DNA from 3 places in the Cytobacillus sp. Bva_UNVM-123 genome. Region 2 is predicted to be linked to each of the others. Evidence: riboswitches for the same ligand, from Rfam matches in the RefSeq annotation. Region 2 holds a riboswitch; each other region holds the start of a gene.
What was found. Region 2 has a riboswitch for cobalamin ahead of KDN24_RS12215 (hypothetical protein). Riboswitches for the same ligand answer to the same signal wherever they lie in the genome.

Region 1 (8,063 bases), 1.7 Mb from region 2:
GCTTCAGCAAGGAAAATGATCTATTTGCGTAAACATGAGATTGGCTATGTGTCGCAGTTTTTAAGTGTAATGCCAAGAACGACTGCGAGAGAGCTAGTGAAGCAATCTCTATTAGAAATGGGAACAGCTGAGGAGCAAGCTTTTCAGGAAACGGAAAAAATACTCAAGCATTTTGAACTGGATCAAGAGCTTTGGGATAGTTATCCTGCAACATTTTCAGGTGGGGAAAAGCTTAGGCTAAATATTGCTAGAGCAATGGTAAAAAAACCCCGCCTTCTCCTCCTCGATGAACCGACTGCTAGTTTAGATGAAGACTCAAAAAGAAAAGTAAAAATGTTAATTGAACAGCTTATGAAAGAAGGAACAACCATGCTTGGAATATTTCATGATCTAAAGTTTATGGAGCATTTATGTGACCGAGAGTACAGTATGCAGGATGGAGTTGTTTCAAACTCTATTTCAATTCATTCCTAAATATTCATAAATTTTACAATCTCTTAACTTATTATAACGTGAATTTAACAGTTCCTTTATTTTCAAATTGTATAGTTAGTAACGGAGATGACAAACTATTTTGGAAATGAAGTGTACTATTTATTGAGAAGGAGAGTTGGAAATGAAGAACACAATTTTGTTAATGATTTCGTTAATCATGGTAGTTGTTTTTGCGGGTTGTTCAACTTCTGCAGGATCGAAGGAAAAAGATACACTTATCATCACATGGCTGCCCAATGAGTCAGGTGCAGATTTAGGAGAAACACGTGAAGCTATTGGAGAAGTTCTCGAAAAAGCAACTGGCAAGAAAATTGAGCATAAAACAACAACAGATTATCTTGTCGCAATTGAAGCGGTAGCGAATGGAAATGCTGATCTAGCATTTTTAGGTGCACAAGGTTACATAGAAGCAAATAAAAAGAATAGTAAAGTTCAGCCATTAGTTGTTCCAAGTGGCGAGTCTGGTACACTCGATGATGCCGTTTATTACAGTTGGTTAGCGGTCCAAAAAGAAAATGCCGATGAGTATAAAAATGGCAATGATTACTCAATTGATCAAATTGCCGGAAAGAAATTCTCTTTCGTATCAAACAGCTCTACTTCCGGTTTCAAAGTTCCATCAACTGGAATTGTTGATTATTTCAGCAAAAAGGATGAATTCAAAGATTTAACAGCTGATGACTTGCTTGAGGGTGGAGGAGATAAGTTTTTTAGTGAAGTATTGTACGGAGGTTCACATCAAGGTTCAGGGGTTAATCTTTTAACAGGGAAGGTAGATGTAGCAGCGTTTTGTGATACATGTGTGAGCAATTATGTGGAAATCGTAGAAGGGGAAGAAAATCGCCCAGGTTCTATTTATAAAGTAAGTGATGGGGCAGCAGAACCGTTTAATACGGTTATTGGAAAGGAGTTTGCACTAATTTCAGTTACGCCTGTATTAAATGCCCCATTTGTCGTAAATACAGAAACGGTCAATGAAGAATTGCAAAAGAAGCTGCTCGACACATTAACTTCAGATGAAGTAGCAAATAATGAAAAAATCTTCGTTCCTGCAGAATCCGAATTTAAAGGTTTATTTAAGAAAAAGTCTGGAAATGAACGGTTGGTTAAAGCGGAAGATTCTTGGTTCAATCCGATTCGTGAATTGTCTAAATAATAGACACGAATATGTTTGAAAGGAAGTTAACATATGACAGCGTTACTCGAAATAGCCCATGTATCGAAAAAGTTTGGCAATGATACGAAAGCGTTATCCGATGTTAACTTCTCTGTGAGAGAAGGAGAGTTTGTTTCCATTATTGGTCCATCTGGGGCGGGAAAATCAACTCTCCTTCGATGTATTAATCGTATGATTGATGCTTCAAGCGGAGAAATCAATTTTGATAACGTAAATGTCCTTAGCTTAAGTAAAAGAGAGCTAAAGAAAACACGGACTAAAATTGGCATGATTTTTCAGCATTATAACTTAGTGAATCGACTTACTGTCATCGAAAACACTCTCCATGGCAGACTTGGCTTCAAATCTACCTTAGCTGGTATGCTTGGTTTGTATTCTGAAGAAGAAAAACAACAGGCGATAAAAATATTAAAGGTACTAGGCTTAGATGAACAGATCTTTAAACGTTCAGACCAATTAAGTGGCGGACAAAAACAGCGAGTTGGTATCGCTCGCGCCCTCATCCAAAATCCAAGAATGCTGCTTTGTGATGAGCCGATTGCCTCCTTAGACCCAAGTTCTTCAAAAGTCATTATGGATCATCTTAAAAATATTTCAGAAAAGATGGGTATTACCGTCCTCGTTAATCTTCACCAAGTTGATGTCGCATTGAAGTATTCAGATACAATTATCGGAATTAATAGTGGGCAAGTCGTCTATAATGGCTCACCGAAAGAGATTACTCCAGATGATATTCACCGCATTTATGGCTCTGAAGCTGGAAAACTTATTTTTAATACGGGTGAAATTCATGCGGGTTGACATTTTTAGGAAAAAGAAGCTTAATTCTGCTGGTTTAATCCTCTTAGTCTGTGTGGTTACCTTTATTGCGATAACAATTACTGAATTTAGTCTAGCAAAAGGATTTGCAGCTGTCCCGAAAGCAATCCAATGGTCATTTTCGAATTTTTATCCGACGAAGGATTCGGTAACGAAGCTACCGGATATATTCGCTAAATTAATTGAAACCTTGCTCATTTCTGTTGCAGCAACAACTGTTGCTGCTTTGCTCGCGATGCTATTTGCGGTGCTAGGCTCAAATACGACGAGGGTGAATGCTTTCTTTGGCGGAATTTGCCGAGCGATCGCCACGATCTTTCGTAATATTGACATTACTGCTTGGGCGATGATTTTACTGTTTTCATTCGGACAAAGCTCATTGACGGGCTATTTCGCCCTATTCTTTGGGTCATTTGGATTTTTAACGAGGGCATTCGTGGAAACGATTGATGAGGTGAGCGGCAGTTCGGTTGAGGCATTAAAAGCAACAGGAGCAGGCTATTTTTCAATTATCTTTCAATCTGTCATTCCTTCTTGTATACCACAAATCATCAGCTGGGTGTTGTTCATGGTTGAAACAAATATTCGCAGTGCTACATTGATTGGATTGCTTGCTGGTTCAGGAATTGGATTTGCTTTTGATCTTTATTATAAAAGCTTAAATTATAATGCTGCTAGCCTTGTTGTCATTGTCATTGTGATCTCCATTCTATGCATTGAGTTTGTGTCAAACTATGTGAGGAGGGTCATTTTATAATGGAGATAGATAATAAACTCGAAAAATTATCGTCTAAGGCATTGTTAACGAATACTCCTCCAAAACGAATCCGAATAAGACCATTAACGAAAGCAACAATCGTATTGCGGAGTACACTTGTTGTTTTAGCCATTTTGACCGTTTATGCTTTTTATACGCTTGATTCGAAAGATGTGAGCCTTGTTCAAGGTTTGGTTGCAACGATTCAAAATATTAAAGTGATGTTTTTGGAGCCGCAATTTAATCACTTTACCTTTACACATGCATTGAAACAAGTGATGGTTACATTAGGGCTTGCGTTTTTAACAACGATATTCGGTGCGATCATTGCTGTCGTTTTAGGTTTATTTGCAGCGCAAAACTTATCTTCAAAACGTGTGTCCGCTATTATTAAGGGATTTGCTGCATTTATACGAGCGGTTCCTACTGTCCTTTGGGTATTGATATTTGCCGTTGCAGCAGGTTTAGGAAGTGTTGCCGCTGTCATCGGAATGACCTTTCACTCGGTTAGTTATTTAATTAAGGCATATTCTGAATCATTCGAAGAGCTTGATAAAGGTGTAATTGAAGCATTGCAGGCGAGTGGGGCAAGCTGGTGGCAAATCGTTTTTCAAGCGGTGATCCCTTCATCGATTACGTATATGATTTCTTGGACATTTTTAAGATTCGAAATAAACTTTGCTGTTGCCATTGCTATGGGAGCTGCAGCTGGTGCTGGCGGAATAGGCTTCGATATGTTTATGGCAGGTAGCTTCTACTATGACATTCGAGAAATTGGCACTGTCACCTATTTTATTTTAACTGTTGCGATTTTGCTCGAATTACTTGCAACCCAAATAAAAAAACGGTTAAAAGTAAATATTTAGTTTTTTCGAAAGAGTCGGCGGAATTTTCATGCTGCCTCTTTACATTTGTATTAAATTATTTTAAAAGGAAGCAATTTTATATTATTTTTGCTAGAATAAGGGGAACTTATATCATACAGATGAATGCTTAGCTTATTTTAGCTAAGTGGAAAGTTTGAGTTTATTAACACACTAAAGTAGAATGAAGTTCAAATAATATTAGCATTTATAATACCGCATAAGAAAAGCTAGGGCATTCACCGAAAGGACTTGGTGAACGCCAAGTTTTTCTAACTTTTCGGAGGTTTCAAAGTTGAAAAAAAGGAACCATAATGTTCGCGATATCATTTATATCCATTTAAATGAACGTGAGCAATACGTCGTTACATATGGAATTGAATTTGTAGAGTTTGCGGAATCTTTATTTGAATCACTAAACAATTTACTATTGTTAAAGCACCGCTTTGATGATGGTGATTTTAATATGCACACTTTGCATGAGTATGTTCCGAGGGAAAAGCTAAGCAAGCTGATGGAAGAGGATGTATATGGGTATGGTGACTTTTGCTGGATCGATTTTGAGGAGGAAGAATCCTTAAATGAACTATCGGAACAAGGAATTGCTGAACTTCTTTATCTCGGTCATATGAAAGAACATTTGAAGTCGCCTTTTTATAATCAATTAAGCAATCGTTACGTATATTTAGCTCATGATGATGGCTTTATAAACAAAACATATTACCGAAATTATAATAATTTTTATAAAATGCTCGGGACAGTAATTCCAAGCAAAATAGACCAAATAAAGGTCGAAAGATCCCTGTTTAGTTTCAAAAAACCAAAACCATATCCACCAATTCCAAACGAGATTTTCACCTCATTGAAATCTTTTATGAAGGAAGGCGTTCTTCTTTCCATTAAGGATGCAGAGCAAAGCCGAGTAAAAATGGAAGTTCCCATTTGGGTAATCGGTGATTTTGCTGATATGGATGATATGTATGAAGAATATGAAAGCGTTGTAAATCAACCTTGTGAAGCAAAGCTCGTTTTTGATAAAAAATCGAGAGTGTGGAAAATTATTAGTTCATAATACGCTATTCTGCTAAATTATCGTGTATAATCGAAATTAGCGGAAAATTTCATATATAAGACTAGAATGGGTGTCTTCGTTTTTGAAGACTTAAAAGGGAAGTTGGTGTAAATCCAACGCGGTCCCGCCACTGTAAATGGGAGCTTGCTGCAATGGCCACTGTACTAAAAATGTATGGGAAGGCGCAGAAAATAGCGATGACCATGAGCCAGGAGACCTGCCTGCTTCTACTAGCACCATCAAACCTACGAGGATAGGAGGTGTTTGACAGGTTAGATTTCCTTTGTTTTTCTAATTTACCTATGCAAACATCTCCATTTCAAGTGTGGAGATGTTTTTTTTGCTAGTACGAAAATTTAAGTTTATTAACGTACTAAAGTAAAATAAAGTTCAAATATTAGTCGCGTTAATAATACCGCATAAGAAAAGATAGTGCATTCGCCGAAAGGACTTGGCAAATGCGAGTTTTTCTAATGAAAAATGTTAAATGTGAAGGATTTAAGGAGGAAATAAAAAAATGAAAAAGCTTTATTCATTATTATTTGCACTTCTACTAGCAATGGGGGTATTGGCTGGTTGTGGTGATAATGCAGACAAACCGAAAGACAACACAGAAACAGAACAGAGTACAGGAGCAGATGAAAAACAAGATGCAGAGAAGGAAGCAGCTGCTTTTCCAGTTACGATTAAAGACGCTCTTGATAATGAGGTAGTTATTGAAGCGAAGCCAGAAAGAATCGTTTCTTTAATTCCAAGTAACACGGAAATTGCTTTTGCGTTAGGATTAGGCAATGAGGTTGTTGGTGTGAATGATTATGATAATTACCCAGAAGAAGTGAATGCAATAGAAAAAGTCGGCGGTATGGATTTTAATGTTGAGAAAATTATTTCTTTAAATCCTAACCTCGTTCTAGCTCATGCTTCAAGCGCACATAATTCAGAAGCAGGTCTACAACAATTAAGAGATGCTGGAATTACTGTCCTTGTTGTGAATGATGCGAAGAACTTCGAGGAAGTCTATGATTCAATTAATATGATTGGTACAGCATCAGGAGAGAAGGAAAAGGCAGACAAGCTTGTGGCTGACATGAAAGCAAAGCTTGATGAGTTAAAAGCAAAAGCGGAGGAGATAAAAGCAGAAGACCGTAAAACGGTTTTTGTTGAAGTATCCCCAGCACCTGAAATTTATGCGGTTGGTGTAAATACGTTTATGAATGAAATGCTAACGATGCTTCATGCAGATAATATTATTACTGAAGAAGGATGGCCGAAAATAGATCCTGAAGCGATTATTGAAAGAAATCCGGATGTTATTATTACAACTCACGGATATTATACTGAAGACCCAATTGCAGATGTATTAGGAAGAGATGGCTGGCAGGATATTTCTGCTGTGAAAAATAAACAAGTGGTAGATGTGAATTCAGATAAGGTTACCCGTACAGGCCCAAGGCTTGTCGAAGGAGTAGAGGAACTTGCAAAAGCGATTTACCCTGAAACATTTAAATAATAAGTTTATTGCTTATTTGCTTGCTGTGGCATTTCTTTTTACGGCAATGCTGTTGGGCATTTCAATTGGAACAGTTGCTGTTCCAGCGATGGATATTATTAACATAATCGGTGCTGAAATCTTCCGCTTCTCACCAAATGAAAATATTGATTCTATGTATGCGAATATAGTCATGAATATTCGCTTACCTAGAGTTATACTAGCAGGTTTAGTAGGGGCATCTCTCGCGATAGCGGGGGCTGCCTTTCAAGGATTATTAAGGAATCCTCTCGCAGACCCATATACACTAGGAGTCTCATCTGGTGCCTCTGTGGGAGCAGTCATTACGTTATTCTTCGGTATTTCCATTCCATTTGCCGGTTTATTTACACTCCCATTGTTAAGTATTCTTTTTTCATTTATCACGATTTTTCTCGTTTTATTATTTGCCCGTCAAATTGAACGCTCGATGAAAGTGGAAACGATCATTTTAACTGGAATCATTTTTAGTTCTTTTTTAGGTGCTTTAATTTCACTTATGATTGCTTTAACAGGGGAAGAGCTGCGACAAATTATTGGCTGGCTTCTTGGCAGTGTATCGATGAGAGGCTGGGCTTATATAAAAATTATTCTGCCATTTTTTGCGATTGGTTCGATTATTCTTTTGCTGAATAGCCATGAATTGAATGCGATGTCTTTTGGCGAGGAAAGGGCTCAGCATATCGGTGTGAATGTTCAAAAGAGAAAGATGATGATTTTAATAGCAGGTTCAATCCTAACTGGTGCTGCCGTAGCGGTATCAGGAACCATTGGATTTGTTGGTCTAGTCATCCCACATTTGACAAGATTGTTATGGGGTCCTGACCATAAGCATTTATTGCCACTATCCATTTTTACAGGAGGCGGCTTTTTAATTCTAGCGGATCTTGTAGCAAGGACCATTATCTCACCGACAGAGTTACCGATTGGAGTCATTACCGCCATCATTGGAGCACCGGTTTTTGCCATAATCTTAATGAATAGACGAGCGGAAAGTAGAGGATAAAGGATGCTTAATGTTCAACAATTATCGGGTGGATATTTTGGTTCATCCATCTTAAAAAATGTGAGCTTTCAATTGGATAAAGGGGAGCTGCTCGGAATATTAGGTCCGAATGGAAGCGGGAAAACAACATTGCTCAAAATGCTAAGCGGGATACTACCTTTTTCAGATGGAGAAGTTTTATTGAAAGGAAAATCATTAAAAGATTTTTCCGCAAAAGAATTAGCAAAAATCATTGCTGTTTTGCCGCAGCATTCTAGTGAGGCCTTTTCTTATACAGTGAAGGAAACGGTTGGGCTTGGCAGATATGCTCATCAAAAAGGCTGGTTTCAAACTTGGTCAGAGAATG
Region 2 (8,063 bases):
ACCAAACAAACTAGTGGATTGGGAAGTACAATGGATTATTACTGGAATATTACGTCAATTCTATACACTTAGAGAACATGAAATCATTTCAAAAGTAGATGCATGTAAATACGCTATAAACTATATGCCAGAAAGTTGGCATAACATCACTAAAGAAGCGATAAGTATTCGAGAAGGATTAAACATACGTTACTGTGATTCCAAGAAACAAAGGGTTCATGACACAATACAATGTATGAACTACATTATTGATTATTGTAATAATATGTATAAAACTCAAGCTTAATAAAGACAAGTTAATTAATAGATAAATTTTTATTCAATTAAAAGTTTTTCGAGGAAAAAAAGAAATTAGATAATTTATATACATTTGGGAATAAAAAATGTAATAGCCGAGATAGAACAATTTTAAGTAGTGTGTTCTACGTTCATTCGGATATTTTTCTGCAATCAAGCGCTATTCTTTAGCATGAATGATAAGATAAGTAAAATTCATACAAACGTAAATGGAGGTGAGAGGCATTGTTAAGGGTCCTTTTAGAGTTAATTCGAATTATAGTCATTTTTGTTTTTTTCTATGGAATTTTAGGTTCCCTTTTATATAATGTATACTCAAAAATTGGCATTACTATTGAAAAATATGGCTGGCTGGGTTATATAGCAATTCTGCTTTTATTTATTCTTCTGTATAGGAATAAATTGCAGTTCAGCGGTTGGTATACCGGTAAAGGTAGAGAAAAACTTCCTAAAAAAGTATCAATAATCCTTGTTTCAATTTCAATCTTATTATTGGTGTTACCAATGATTTTAAATTTCTTAAGCTAAACGCGGGTAGTGTTCGTCTATCAAGCTATGTATTTAACTGACCAATTAAAAAAGGAATTAAATGTTGAATTACCAGAAGACTTAGCAAATTTATTAAATGAAACAAATGGTGTTTTCGATAATTGGAATTGCCCTTTGATTTGGTCTACTTCTCAAATGGAATCACGAGGATGATAGTCGGAAATGGGTTGCGGCTACATTAAAACATTTTATTAAAGAATGGATTACTGGTAAGATTAGTGTTTAAACACGAACTCTATTACTTGGCACTAGTATAAAAAGTAAGGTACTTTTATGTAAGTAGATGGGAGGTAGATAAAGCGCATGCTGTTAAGAGCGTCAGTGATTGGAATGGGAGGACATCCTCTCCTCGGATTTGATTCGAAAACATGTGACAAGATTTACGAGATAGATTCAAAAGGAAAAAAGTCTTACTTTATTTTAGTGAAGGTGGGATCATCATACCATCCCACCTTTTTGTTCAATTATTAACGACGACGGCGACGTCTTCTTCTTTCTTCTTCAAGATCTATATTTATGTTTAAATCTTGATCTTGGTCATTTTCCTGATCTTGTTCTGCTCTCACTTTAGCATTACTACGGCTATTAAGATTGATATCAACCCTAGAATTACCTGAATTCGTAATATTAGCACGTGCAACGTTTGTATTTTTATCGGTATTTCGAACATCTGCCTCTGCTTCTGTGTTCGTTCTATTTCTTATCTCCGATTCAAAATCTGTATCAAAATCCACATTTACATTTGTATTTCTATTTCTATTATTTCTTCTTGACATATTTATCGACTCCTTCGTTACTGAAGTTTTTGAAAGCATTTCTAGCTTTAAATTCAGATATACATTATCTTTGTGTCTGTTTGGTATCAATAATTACCTTTATAAATCCAATCCTTTTCCTGTTTTCTCTCGCTTAGATGTCTCCTCCTTCTTAATTGTATTTTTCTTTTAAGCCATAAAACTCTCTTTTTAGTTTCCACAGTAATACAGTATTCCTTTCGTATTCATGTTGTATAGACTAATCCCATAGATACGTTTATTTTTTTCACCTTTTTGTTTAAAAAAGCATTTCGGAGTAAACACTCTCATTGCAAAATTCGAAAGAAAAAAATAATTTACTTGCTCCTAAACCCTTGTCCATTTCACATTCCTAAAAAATTCATATTTCTATTATGAAGGAGGTAACTCTTTTTTTATGGGTACCCTTCGATACGAATATAGAAAGATAAGGGTTGCATAATGAATTGGGAAAATCGAAGAAGCTTATGTCAGGAATTTGCCAGAATTCTTGGGGGTGCGGGGAGTTTAGATGAGAATGGTGTATGTCTAGTACAAAAATTCCGTACATTGGATTTTACGATTCTTGGGCGACCAAGTAAATCTCCATTAGTTATTCCACAATTTTTTTCGTTTGAAGATGTTGATCGAAACGGCAGGGCATTAAATTTAGGTGAAACGGTGCTATTACAACAGGTTTTAAAGTTTACAAAATGATATCGACCAAATATAGTTTTAATTAGAATTACATCTTTAAGAAAATATTAACGTTAAACAATATAGCATCCCAATTCAAGCAAAACACAAAGGAGATAGAAAATTTTATGGAATTCTGGGAATCAAGTTTTATAGAAAAACAAACGATGTGGGGATTTGAAGCTACAGACTCCGCAATTATAACAAAAGACTTTTTTCTTAAAAGGAATGTTAAGGAAATTCTAGTACCAGGTATTGGATATGGTAGAAATGCAAAAGTTTTCATTGACAGTGGAATAAATGTTACAGGAATTGAAATTTCCAAAACAGCAATTGATTTGTCGAGGCAAAATGGTCTTGATATGAACATTTTTCATGGTTCAGTAACTGATATGCCTTTTGATAATAAACTCTATGACGGTATTTTCTGCTATGCACTTATTCACTTATTGAATAATCGTGAGAGAGCTAAGTTTATTAAAGATTGCTATAATCAGTTAAAGCCTAATGGATATATGATATTTACAACTGTTTCAAAAAAAGCTCCCATGTTTGGTAAGGGCAAACAATTGGATGAAAACTATTTCGAGATAATGGAAGGCGTAAAAATGTTCTTTTTTGATTCTGACACTATAAAACAAGAATTTGGAAAATATGGTCTAGTAGAGTTTTCAGAAATGGACGAGCCAAGTAAGGACATGAAAAATAAGCCTCCAATAAATTTTATAATGGTAAAATGTAAGAAAGAATTATAAGGAATCATACAGATTTAGTTTAATAAGAATAAAGTGATTTTTAGGAGAACTTCATACTATAGGTTTCCCATTAAAAAAATGCAAAAGAAGAATTGAAGAGATTCGGAGGTTTTTTTATGCTAAAAGAGGCTACGTTACAAGATTCAAAAGAAGCTGCACACCTAGCTTTATTACTTTGGCCTGATCACACGTTAGAGGAATTTATTCAAGAAATGACACATCTTATAGCCCAGCCAGATGCGAAGGTTTTTTTAGCTTTTCATGACAACGAAACGGTTGGGTTTGCGCAATGCCAACTTCGATATGATTATGTTGAAGGGACAAGCTCAAGTCCAGCAGGATATTTAGAGGGACTTTATGTAAAAGAGGACTTTCGTAAACAAGGCTTAGCTAAGAAATTAGTGAATGCTTGTGAGAATTGGGCTAAGAATAGAGGATGTCATGAATTTGCTAGTGACTGTGAATTAGATAATGAAGAAAGCTTAGCAGTGCATCTTAATTTGGGATTTAGTGAAGTAAACCGTATTATTTGTTTTAAAAAAGACTTATAGGATTGACGAAATTTTGGATCTGATACGATTGAAAAAAACGAATAACACTTTCGGCAATCAGGCGTGATTCTACAGCAAGAATGACGCTCTTTTTTATGTTAAAGGACAAGAAATTTCAATAAACACCATCCTTTTCACTTCTCTAGCCTACAACTGGAATAGGTACTCATCTTTGTTATTCAAAATGAATATGTATTGTTGAAACCATATTAACTAGGGAGGAATCTTCATGGGATACTTTGTGAATATAGAGCCAGGTGTTAATTTATATGTAGAAGATGTTAACCAGGGGGGAAATAAGACCATCGTATTTTTACATGGCTGGCCGCTAAGCCATAAACAGTTTGAATATCAGTTTAATGTTCTTCCTGCTATGGGCTATCGTTGTATTGGTATAGACTGGAGGGGCTTTGGCAAATCGGATAAACCAATGGGAGGCTATACTTTTAATAGACTTGCAGATGATATTCGCACAGTTGTTGGTACACTTCAAATAAACAATTTTACACTTGTAGGTCACTCAACCGGTGGGGCTATCGCAATTCGATATATGTCTCGTCACAACGGTTTTGGTGTATCAAAGCTTGTTCTTATTGATGCTGCTGCTCCAACTGGATTTACCGCAGAAGTCGCTCATCACTTTCTTAAAGAAACTTTAAATGACCGGCCCAAAATGATGCAGGACGTAACAGATGGATTTTTCTTTCAATATATAACTAAACCATTTTCAGACTGGTTTTTACAAATGGGATTACAAGCAGCAAGTTGGTCGACAGCTGCTATTATAACCACATTAAGAGATGAAAAGCTACATGCGGATCTTCCAAAAATTAATGTCCCTACTTTAATCACTCACGGTATTCATGACAAAGTTATTCCATATGCACAGGCTAAGGAACTAAATGAAAACATAAAAAATTCACAGCTTGTTCCGTTTCAATATAGTGGTCATGGCCTTTTTTGGGAAGAACGTGAGAAGTTTAACCAACTAATAACGCAATTTATTTAGTGAAACAATGGCTCTTTTTCCAATGTGTTATGGATGAAATAAGAGATAGAATTAAGAGATTTAGTGAAATTGAGGAATAACATAATTTTGTAATCTATGAAAAAGGGTTTTGTCTGCAACTGAAGCACCTCTCGTATATTGAAAAATATTTGTGCCAACTCTATTGTCGTACTCCAACGAAGGGTAAATTAGTCAGGCTTTCTTCTACTTAATCTTATAAAATTATTGTAAATTTTCCGAAAAATTGATATGTTTAATATGTAAAATTAAATAGGTGTAGAAACAGGTGAAGTAAAATTATGTGTTTTACCTCTTAAAAGGGAAGTCGGTTAGAGTCCGGCGCTGTCCCGCAACTGTAATTGGGAGCAATTCGAAAATGCCACTGTTTCCTGTAAAACGGAAATGGGAAGGATCGAAAAGCGATGATCATAAGCCAGGAGACCTGCCTGTTTTAGCAAACATCAATACCTACGCGGATAGGGGGTGTTAAGTGCGGAATAGTGGAGCATGTTTTCTATTTTATAATAGACATGTTTATTTAGGTATTCGTTCGTAACTTAACAACTTCTTTAGGAAGTTGTTTTTTTATTGGACTAATTTTTATGAAGACCTCATTTTGGAGGAGGACAGCTTTGTTGGGATCAGTAAACGACTTTATTAATTCTTTTAAAACGTGCATTATGGATAATTACAATTTAGCCGAATCTTGTACAATTCAAGAAAAATATGCGCAGCTAGTAAGAGAAATAACAGACCGTAAAGAGGGACTAGAAGAAACAAAAATTCTTATGCAAAATGTTGAAAAGGCTTACATGATCATAAAACAGGATCTATTTGGAGGAGAGGAAGAAGAATGGAGACTGAAATAAACTATTTTCCGGGACTTGAAGGGGTTGTGGCGTCAGAAACGAACATATCTTTTCTAGATACTGTTGCTAGCCAGATCATTATTAAAGGGTACGACCTTATCCAATTATCCCAAACGAAAGAGTATCTGGACATTGTCCATCTTTTGCTTGAAGACGAATTGCCACTTGATACAGAAAAGGCCTCGACTGCAGAAATACTTAAAAGTGAATATGAAATCCCTGAAGAGATATTAAATGTTTTTAAATTACTTCCTAAAGAAACGCATCCAATGGACGGACTTCGGACAGGGATATCCTCAATTGCAGGCTTTGATGTCCAAATTGATGACCGTTCTATTTCTGCTAATAAAAATCGTGCATATGGGTTGTTAGGAAAAGTCCCTAATATTGTGGCCAATAGCTACCGCATTATTAATGGCAAAGAACCGATTGAGCCACTCAATGAATTATCCTACAGTGCCAACTTTTTTTATATGCTAACAGGGAGAAAGCCTTCTCCAATGGAAGAGAAAATATTTGACCTTTCGCTCGTTTTATACAGTGAGCATGAAATGCCCAACTCAACTTTCACAGCCAGAGTGATCGCTTCAACACAATCCGATTTGTATGGTGCCCTGACTGGTGCAGTTGCATCTTTAAAAGGAAATTTGCATGGCGGAGCGAATGAAGCAGTCATGTATATGTTAAATGAGGCAAAGACAGTTGCAGGCTACGAAAAAATGCTAGAGAAAAAACTACTGAATAAAGAAAAAATTATGGGATTCGGACACCGTGTATACATGAAGAAGATGGACCCTAGAGCACTTATGATGAAAGAAGCGCTCAAGCAGCTTTCGGATATGAAAGGGGATGACCTTCTTCTACGAATGTGTGAAGCTGGGGAGAAAATGATGGAACGGGAGAAAGTGCTCTACCCGAACCTGGATTATTACGCGGCACCTGTTTACTGGATGCTTGGCATTGAGATTCCTTTATATACACCTATTTTCTTCAGTTCCAGAACAGTTGGATTATGTGCTCACGTCATAGAGCAACATGCCAATAATCGACTTTACCGGCCGCGTGTGCACTATACTGGAGCTCGTCCAGCCAATTAAAGTAATAGAGAATTATTTATTCTACAAAGCTGAAAAGAAAGGAAGATCCAAATGAATAAGACGAAGGAACAGACGAAAGTAGATGTATTACTGCAGGAAATTGCCGATTATGTGCTCGATAAAGAAATCACAAGCTCTGAAGCGTTTGAGACAGCGCGCTATGTATTGCTCGATACCCTTGGGTGCGGAATCCTTGCATTAAACTATCCTGAATGTACAAAGTTACTTGGACCGATTGTACCTGGGACAACCGTTGAAAATGGCTGTCGGGTGCCAGGGACGTCGTATGTGCTGGATCCAGTCCGTGGAGCCTTTAATATTGGCTGTATGGTTCGTTGGCTAGATTTTAATGATACATGGCTAGCTGCAGAATGGGGTCATCCTTCAGATAATCTTGGCGGCATATTAGCGGTAGCAGATTATTTAAGTCGTGTACACTTAGCAGAAGGGAAAGAGCCTTTAACTGTCCGTGAAGTATTAGAGATGATGATCAAAGCACATGAAATTCAAGGTGTACTGGCACTTGAAAACAGCTTGAACCGTGTCGGACTGGACCACGTGTTATTTGTCAAAATTGCTACTACTGCGGTTGTTGCAAAAATGCTGGGTGGAACACGTAAGGAGATCATCAATGCATTATCCAACGCTTGGATAGACAATTCCAGCCTTCGCACGTATCGACATGCGCCAAATACCGGATCACGAAAGTCATGGGCTGCGGGGGATGCGACAAGCAGAGGAGTCCATCTGGCTATGATGGCCCTTAAAGGAGAAATGGGCTATCCACAAGCCCTATCAGCTCCAGGATGGGGCTTCCAGGATGTTTTGTTCAAGCAGAAGGAACTGAAACTTGGCCGAAAGCTTGATTCCTACGTAATGGAAAATGTGCTATTCAAAGTATCTTATCCGGCAGAATTTCATGCCCAAACGGCAGCAGAATGTGCGATTAAGCTGCATCCGCAGATGAAGGACCAACTTGATGAGATTGATTGCATTACCATTGAAACCCATGAATCAGCAATCCGAATTATCGATAAAAAAGGCCCTCTTCATAATCCAGCTGATCGTGACCACTGCTTGCAGTATATTACAGCGATCGGCCTGATCAAAGGAGATATCAAAGCAGAGCATTATGAAAAAGAAACGGCATCAGATCCGCTAATTGACAGTTTAAGAGAAAAGATGATAGTCGTTGAAAACAAGCAATATAGCTTTGATTACCTCGATCCGAGCAAGCGCTCAATCGCTAATGCGGTTCAGGTGCATTTTAAAGATGGGACTTCTACTGAAAAAATTGAATGCGAATATCCATTGGGACACCGCTTCCGCAGAGAAGAAGCCATTCCAAAAATTATTGATAAGTTCTCTAGCAACCTGAAAACTCATTATCCGAGCAAGCATCAAGGAAAAATTGAAGCAGTCTGCTTTGAGCAGGAAACCCTTGAAAAAATGCAAGTAAATCAATTT
Region 3 (8,063 bases), 1.9 Mb from region 2:
AAGAGAAGAACAAATGCTAAAGCCTCATATTCCAGATGGTTTAATTTTAGGTTTTATTTTTCAAACGATCGCGATTCCGAATCATTTTGGAATTTCTTATGCTGAATGGGTTGATTCGGTAAAGGAAATTATTAGTCACGGAATGTTTAAACATAATGATTGACACTAATGTCACCTATAGAAGATAATAACATTGACATTAGTGTCTTTTTATTTTTCCTCAAAGTGACAGTACTGTCACTTTGTCCATTCTAATAAGATGTAAGTAAATAATAAAAGAAAGGAATTAGATAATGAAATCATTTTTACACTTCATTACCGATCGTGTTACGACGAAAAAAGGAATGTGGATTACGTTAGCTGCTTGGTTCATTATAGCGATGGTGCTAGCCATTTTCGCTCCAAGTGCGAAAGACTATCAAGTTTCTTCCATTGATTCACTTCCTAAAGATGCCGAGTCCATCATTGCTCAAAATAAGGTCGATCAGTACTTTAAGGATAATGATGGCATTCCCGCCATATTAGTCTTTCAATCAAAAATTGGCGAAATTCAATTCGAACAGCTTGCCAACCTTTTTGACAAGATAACAGAAGAAAATATTAAAGGAGTAGAGCAAATTATTCCTTTATCTTCTATTCCTCCACAAGCTGCTTCTGGCTTCTTTTCTGAAGATAAGTCAACAGCATTAATTCCTTTATCATTTGATTCTTCTTTTGAGACGAAAGAAATTAAACTAGCAAAAGAAAAGATCGAAGAAATCGTCTCGTCCGAAACAGATTTAACTCTTTATGTGACAGGTCCTGCAGGAATTGGAATCGACTCTCTTGATCTTTTTTCTAGAGCGGATGTCGTCTTAATTTTATCAACAGTTGGGTTAATTCTAATTTTATTAGTCATTATTTATCGGTCACCGTTACTAGCTTTAATTCCATTGCTTGCTGCTGCCTTCGTTTATGAAGTCGTTATGCAAACACTCGGATTAATGGGCGCTGCCGGACTAGAGATGAGCAATCAAACGCTTTCGATTATGACAATTCTTTTATTTGCAGCTGTCATTGATTACTCATTATTCGTTTTCTCGCGATATCGTGAAGAACTCAAAAATCATGAAAGTAAATTCGAAGCGATGAAAGCGGCTATGCGAGAAACTGGCATGCCAGTGTTCTTCTCTGGAGGAACTGTACTTGCAGCTATGCTCGTTTTGTTCTTTGCACAGTTTGGTGATTATCGTAATTTTGCCCCGACCTTCGGGACAACGATGGTTATTATAATGGCAGCGTCCATCACGCTTGTTCCTGCCCTATTTACACTGTTTGGACGTAAATCATTTTGGCCGAAAATTCCACGTGTCGGAGAAACAACCATTAAGAAAAATTCTTTTTGGAGCCGAATTGGCCGCTTTGTTGTAAAAAAACCTGTTCTTTCCGTTTCATTAATGGGGATTTTCCTCCTTATTTCCGCAAGCAATATGTTCAATTTGAAGTATGAGTTTGACACAATGAAATCCTTCCCAGAAGATATGCCTTCAAGACAAGGGTATGAAATTTTGGAGGAGAATTTTGCTAAAGGGGATCTGGCTCCAACGACCGTCTTATTCGAAGCAGATGAAGTGATGACAGATGAACAAAAGGAGGCATTAAAGCAAGAGCTGGCCAATCAGCCGCTCGTAAGCAATGTTCGTGTGAACGGCATGGCTGAAGAGGGAAAAGTAATTAATTATAGTCTGACATTTGAAGAAAGTCCTTATGCAATTGAAATGATAGACGCTTTAGAAGAAATTAGAAGCAATGCTGAAAAAATTATCTCTGGCAGCAAAGTTTCAGGTGAGCTCTACTTCGCAGGCGAAACTGCTAAAAAGGTTGACGAGCGTTCAATCAACAATAGGGATTTAATCGTCATTGTCCTATTAGAAACGGTTCTCATTTTTGGGATGCTGATCGTTTTAACAAAATCATTTAAAATGCCAATCTATATGATGGGAACCATTTTAATTAGTTTCTTGGCTGCTCTCGGCTTAGGGATGTTTCTTACTAATTTATTCTTTGATATTCAAACGATTAGTGACCGTGTACCGCTTTATTCGTTTGTATTCTTAGTTGCACTCGGAATTGACTATAATATTATTTTAATATCGAGGTATCAAGAGGAAAAAAGAAAACATTCGGTTAAAGAAGCAGTTGAAATTGCTGTCGCAAATACAGGTGGAGTCATTTCCTCTGCAGGCTTAATCCTTGCCGCAACCTTTGCCGTATTAATGACCCAGCCGATTGAACTACTATTTGTTTTCGGTTTCATCATTGCAGTTGGAATCCTATTAGATACATTCTTAATTAGAGGTATTTTATTACCTGGATTAATCGTATTATTTGAGAAAGAAAAAGCCGTTAAAGGTGAACAATAAGGACAAGGGGACAGGTCCCTTGTCCTTTCCCCTTGGCAATTTTTTGTTTAATCAAAACCAACTTTTCTTAAAAATAAAACCTTACTTGATCGTTAATCTTATTGGATAGGGTACCTGTCCCTCTATCCGTTAAGTAAATGATTCTTTGGTTATGACTTCCCCTGAATAATAATGATAAATTTCTTTCTTCCATTTTGAAAGGCCCGTCTACAAGGACATCACAGAAGTTCAATAAATGTCGTTTGGTAGAATCTTTAATGATTTCTTCGTAAGTAAACCCACTATAGACCCATATGTTTTTTCCTAGTTTTTTGATTCTTTCTGCCAGCTTAGCTATTTCTTTTGCTTGAATAAATGGTTCTCCTCCTGAGAAAGTTACATTTGTTAATGGATTGTTTTCAATTTCACCCATTATTTCATCGATAGACATTTCCTTGCCGTTGCTCATATTCCAGCTCGAAGGATTGTGACAGCCTAAACAGCCATGCGGACACCCTGCGAAAAAGATAACCGTTCGCAGCCCTTCTCCATCAACAACAGAATCATGGAGAATATTCATCACCATCATCGGTGTTTCACTCTTTCTCTCTCTTCACTAAATTTCGCGGAATTCCATTTGCTCATATCCCCGACAAGATAGCCTGTTATCCTTCTAATCCGTTCGATATGTTGTTCATCATTATTTTCGCAGCTTGGGCATTCATGATCAATTATTCCAGAATAGCCACAGCACTTACATCTATCTACTGGGTGATTAATGGAGCCATAGCCCATATCGGCTAAAGCCATTGCTTTCACGATTGTATCTAATGCCGGTATATTTTTGGATACATCCCCATCACATTCAATATAAGAAATATGTCCGGCATTGCAAAGTGAATGGAAAGACCCTTCTTTTTTAATTTTTTCGATTGCTTTAATATCGTAGTAAACGGGTATATGAAAGGAATTCGTATAATAATCACGGTCTGTTATTCCTTTCAGCTTACCAAACTCAGTACGATCACGTTTCGTAAACTTTCCAGATAGCCCTTCTGCCGGGGTCGCAATGAGCGAAAAGTTAAGCTTATATTGGGCAGCCGCTTCATCCATTTTGTCTCTCATGAATTGGACAATTTGATAACCGATTTGATAAGCGTCTTCACTTTCTCCATGATGCTCGCCTAGCAATGCAACTAAAGCTTCTGCCAGCCCGATAAAACCGACACTCAATGTTCCATGCTTAAGCACTTGTTCCAGCGTGTCATTTTCGGTTAAGGTTTCGCTATCCTTCCAAACGTTCTGTGAATATAAAAATGGAAAATGACGTGCTTTTTTCTTTATTTGAAAATGATAGCGATCTAATAATTGTTGAATAGCTATATTTAAATAGTGATCCAATTTTTCAATAAATGCTTCATAGGTTGGATAGTTTAAAGCAAGTTTAACTAAATTAATCGAAGTAAAGGATAAGTTCCCTCTCCCAATACTATTCTCGTCACCATGGAGATTTGCCATTACTCTCGTTCGACAGCCCATGTACGATACTTCTGATTCAGGTGTCCCATTATAAAATGGACGGTTGAAGGTTGAATCAAGAAAACTAAAGTTTGGAAATAATCTTGTTGCTGTTGTTTTTAAAGCTAATAAATACAAATCATAATTTGGTTCACCACTCGAAAAATTGACACCCTTTTTCATTTTAAACACTTGGATTGGAAAAATCGGTGTCTCCCCTTTCCCTAATCCAGCCTGTGTGGCTAATAATATATTTTTTACAACCATTCTTCCTTCTTTTGATGAATCAGTGCCGTAATTTATCGAGACGAATGGAACTTGTCCCCCACCTCTTGAATGCATACTATTACAATTATGTATAAATGCCTCACATGCCTGGTAAACAATGTGATCGGTTTCCTGCCATGCTAGCTCACTCATTTCTTCTTCCGTAAAGGTTGTCGGATAGGAGTGAAGCCGCTTAATCGTTTTCTCATATGTTTTTCGTACATATGGAGCTAAATCAAAATCAAACATCGGATAGCTTTGCCCTCCATGCTGCATATTTTGATTGGACTGAAAAATAATGGAGGCTAACGCCATGGCGCTGCCAATATCATTCGGCTCTCTCATATGACCATGCCCAGTATTAAATCCATTTTTTAAGATTTTCCCTAAAGGAATTTGACAACATGTTGTGGTGCCAGTTGGAAGAAAATCTAAATCATGTGGATGAAGATAATTTTCATCAATGGCTTGTTTAACTTCCGAACGGAGCAGACATTCTTTTGCATAATATTTTCCACTTTCTGATGCGAATTTTCCCATTTGCCCCATTGGTGATTGACCATCTACATTTGCATTCTCCTGAAGGAGATCTTGATTATTTACCTCAACGATATCTTTGAATGCATCTAATAATTCATCCCTCACTGCGTTTTCCAAAACCAACTTATTCATCCTTTTCCCTCCCAAATGATTAAACAGAAACTATTAAATTAGGTAGGCTTTCCATATAAAAAAAGCCCACCATAGGTGAACTTAGGATAGGAAGAAGACATACTAAATAAAGCATCATATGTATGAATTTCACTTACCCCATCTTCTTTCACCCGAAGAAGCGGATAATAGATAAAGTCAACCATCCACCTGTGTTTTTGATGGTTTGTTGAACTTATCGGGACAATACGATCTATAACCATTCGTTCATCCGCGATCTAGGCAGGTCTCCTGGCTCGTGCTTCACTCTACTTTAAGCCCTTCCCATATAAAAAATCATATAGTGGTCTGCTTATTTCGTCACACTTACAGTTGCGGGGACAGCTTTGGCTTCACACCAAATTCCCTATTAAGTCTAAGAAAAGACACCTAATATCTAATATCTAAATCAATATGTAGTAGTGTTCACTTATATACTATCGTATATATAGTATTTTTCTTATTCTACCATAAACTTCTTTCTTTTGTCAGCCACTTTTGCGAAATAAAAAACCACCAATCATTTGATGGTGGTGTGCCCTTCTTAACTCGATATTTTCAATAAGTCAGCCGCTTTGCTCTCTGATATATCCTTTATTAAAATTAACTCACTAATTAAATTTCTTTGTGCGTTCTGAAGCATTTGTTTCTCACTTGAATTAAGGGTTTTTTCCTTATTTTGAAACAATAGATCTCGCACTACTTCAGCAGAATCACTCATTTTACCTGTCTTCATTTTCTCCATATTTGCATTAAATCTTTCTTTCCACGGAAGTGAGCGTTTTGGTTCTGCATGATGAAAATCATACAAAATATCCTTCATTGTCTCAAGATCAACAATGGCCCGAACACCCGATTTCGACATCTTATCCAAAGGAATCATGATATCCATCTTACTAATAGGGATAGTAATCACGTAATATTCCTGGGTTTTGCCAAGAATTTCTCTGTCTTCTATGGCTTTAATGATACCTGCCCCATGCATCGGATAAAAAACCTTGTCTCCAATTTGAAACAAATTCTCCACCTCCATATATACTTACAATATATATGGTATCATATTGAATAAAAATAAACAATTTTTAAATATAACATTTTATTTTAATATATGTCAATACATTTATGAAAAATATTTTTTGGATTTTTTTATAAGATTTTCGTGAAAATTTTTAATACTTCTTTTGGTTGATTAACGGGATTATTTAAGGAACAAAAAGTTCTGCTCCTTCCTTCTCCTCCTGAATTACTTCAACTCCTCCAAATCCTTCGATCTGGGCTCCAAATGATTGAATAAAGCTGCCTGCAATGGCTAATTTTTGTGCATTTAAGATCATTTCTTTATCAATTGTAGACAATTCTTGTGATACCCCTAAAGCTTCCATTATTTGTCCTAACGCTTGCACCCAATTTCCAACGACAATTTTTTGCTCGCCATGAGAGTCAACATTATCACTAATAAATAATAGCTTAGATAATAAAATGGCTTCACTTAATTGCCCAAATGCTTGCAGCCAAACAGCAACTTCTATTTGCTCTTCAAGGCTACGTATTAAAGATGCTCTGTCTGAAAATTTATTTTGGTTATCCTTATCCCATTTATCTTGATGATTTTCCATTTTAATCACTCCACTACACGAATCGAATTACAATCATTACTATTCTAATTTGAGAAAAACGTGAGTAACGCGGTGGAAGTTTATTTATATAAAAAGATGGTTAGCTCACCATTTTTATCAACTGTTGCTAACAATACGTCACTTACCTCGACCTGATGCGTTTTTTTTAAAGTATGAATTAGCCAATTTTCTTCCTTCCCCACCTGCTTTAATTCTTCATTATCAATGACACCTTCTCGAACAATTATTTTTGGTAAATCAAACGGTTGTGGCACGAGATTTACATCACTTCTAGTAACCGTTTGATGACTAGGAAGCAAAAAAAATGAAATGTGGCCATCTTGCTCCCACAAGGCTAGTGCAACTTTTCTAATATCTTCGATTTTGTCTTTTCTAGCTGCTGATAATAAATCATCTATTGAAATCCTTGCTTTGCGCAAATTCTCAGATAAGATCTGACCATTTTTAATTAATGGAAAAGCTTCTGGAAAAACAAACCTTCTAAGCTTTGCCCATTTTAAAGTTAAAAAAATGCTCAATAAATATAATATGGCGAGGACAATCATTGTAATGATAGGACCCTTTAATCCACGTCGTTCATCAGAAAGTGGGTGAGAAATAATATTTCCTATTATTAAAGCCATTGTAAAGTCAAGAAAGCTTAATTGTGAAATGGAACGCTGTCCCATTACTCTCGTAATAAGGAGCATAAAAAAATAAGCAATGATAGCTCTTAAGATCCATTGCATAGTCGTAAGCGTTTCCTGGCCGAAAAAAAAGTCCATTCGATATTCCTCCGAACAAACAAATTTGCTTTGGTAAACTTTGACCTGTTGAGTAAAGTTCATTTAATACTGATAATATGTCCTGAAATTCAGCTTTTAAGCAAAATCTTCCTTGCATGAGCTCGCTTGTTTAGGCAAATATTAGATCGTGGAAGGTGGATTTTTTGCGTTCCAATTTTTATTAAGGAAGTGGTTGAATTGAATAAGATGGTTTCCGCTCTCTTTAACATGAAAAGAACACAAAATCGTTTCAATATGTTTCGCAAAAAAAGAAACAATCGAGGGATACTTTGGACAACTGTGCTAAGTCTTGCTGTTAGTGCAGCCGCATTTGGAATAAAAAGAAATAGAAACAGAACAATTCAAAATTCTGTTCAAAATCTCATGAGTAACCTCAAAGTACCAAGCATGGGCCAAACACCTAAAATGGCTGATTTAACAGAGTTCTCAAAAGAGTTACTACCTGATAATAATCAAAATAAATAGCTTTCACGCCCACTTTAAGTGGGCATTTTACATTTGAGAGGGAATACTTTCAATGTTCCGAGGTCATATTAAAACTGCTATTGCGTTTAATATTGAAAAAGTTAGGAGCCTATTCTTCATGGACTACAAAGCTTTTCGATTCATTAATCAGCTTTCAGGACACTGTCGTCCGCTTGATTTACTGATGATATTCATATCGAATAAGATTCGCTATGTATTTATTTTTGTGATCATTTTTATGTGGATTAAAAAAAGCCGTTACCGGATTTTAGCATTAAATAGCATTTTCTCTATGGGTGTATCATTTTTCATATACAAGA

Region 1: it holds a riboswitch for cobalamin, as region 2 does, so the genes downstream of both, KDN24_RS03870 (ABC transporter substrate-binding protein) here and KDN24_RS12215 (hypothetical protein) in region 2, are expected to answer to the same signal.
Region 3: it holds a riboswitch for cobalamin, as region 2 does, so the genes downstream of both, KDN24_RS22245 (hypothetical protein) here and KDN24_RS12215 (hypothetical protein) in region 2, are expected to answer to the same signal.

The regions. Positions count from the first base shown of each region.
Region 1 covers NZ_CM177772.1:788,904-796,966, forward strand. The annotation lists gene phnL (phosphonate C-P lyase system protein PhnL) at 1-474, shown strand, start outside; gene phnD (phosphate/phosphite/phosphonate ABC transporter substrate-binding protein) at 617-1,651, shown strand; gene phnC (phosphonate ABC transporter ATP-binding protein) at 1,685-2,473, shown strand; gene KDN24_RS03855 (PhnE/PtxC family ABC transporter permease) at 2,463-3,248, shown strand; gene KDN24_RS03860 (PhnE/PtxC family ABC transporter permease) at 3,248-4,114, shown strand; gene KDN24_RS03865 (hypothetical protein) at 4,407-5,183, shown strand; cobalamin riboswitch at 5,235-5,423, shown strand; gene KDN24_RS03870 (ABC transporter substrate-binding protein) at 5,701-6,693, shown strand; gene KDN24_RS03875 (FecCD family ABC transporter permease) at 6,740-7,717, shown strand; gene KDN24_RS03880 (bifunctional ABC transporter ATP-binding protein/adenosylcobinamide amidohydrolase) at 7,721-8,063, shown strand, end outside.
Region 2 covers NZ_CM177772.1:2,451,299-2,459,361, forward strand. The annotation lists gene KDN24_RS12180 (aminoglycoside adenylyltransferase domain-containing protein) at 1-286, shown strand, start outside; gene KDN24_RS12185 (hypothetical protein) at 523-825, shown strand; gene KDN24_RS12190 (hypothetical protein) at 1,314-1,622, opposite strand; partial or broken gene KDN24_RS12195 (DUF1259 domain-containing protein) at 2,082-2,315, shown strand; gene KDN24_RS12200 (class I SAM-dependent methyltransferase) at 2,444-3,070, shown strand; gene aac(6') (aminoglycoside 6'-N-acetyltransferase) at 3,187-3,621, shown strand; gene KDN24_RS12210 (alpha/beta fold hydrolase) at 3,851-4,630, shown strand; cobalamin riboswitch at 4,898-5,094, shown strand; gene KDN24_RS12215 (hypothetical protein) at 5,266-5,499, shown strand; gene mmgD (citrate synthase) at 5,484-6,596, shown strand; gene prpD (2-methylcitrate dehydratase) at 6,648-8,063, shown strand, end outside.
Region 3 covers NZ_CM177772.1:4,327,158-4,335,220, forward strand. The annotation lists gene KDN24_RS22225 (TetR/AcrR family transcriptional regulator) at 1-163, shown strand, start outside; gene KDN24_RS22230 (MMPL family transporter) at 294-2,402, shown strand; gene nrdG (anaerobic ribonucleoside-triphosphate reductase activating protein) at 2,470-2,970, opposite strand; gene KDN24_RS22240 (anaerobic ribonucleoside triphosphate reductase) at 2,967-4,838, opposite strand; gene KDN24_RS22245 (hypothetical protein) at 4,877-5,080, opposite strand; cobalamin riboswitch at 5,082-5,265, opposite strand; gene KDN24_RS22250 (CarD family transcriptional regulator) at 5,401-5,874, opposite strand; gene KDN24_RS22255 (DUF6944 family repetitive protein) at 6,059-6,472, opposite strand; gene KDN24_RS22260 (DUF421 domain-containing protein) at 6,553-7,257, opposite strand; gene KDN24_RS22265 (hypothetical protein) at 7,456-7,743, shown strand; gene KDN24_RS22270 (undecaprenyl-diphosphatase) at 7,862-8,063, shown strand, end outside.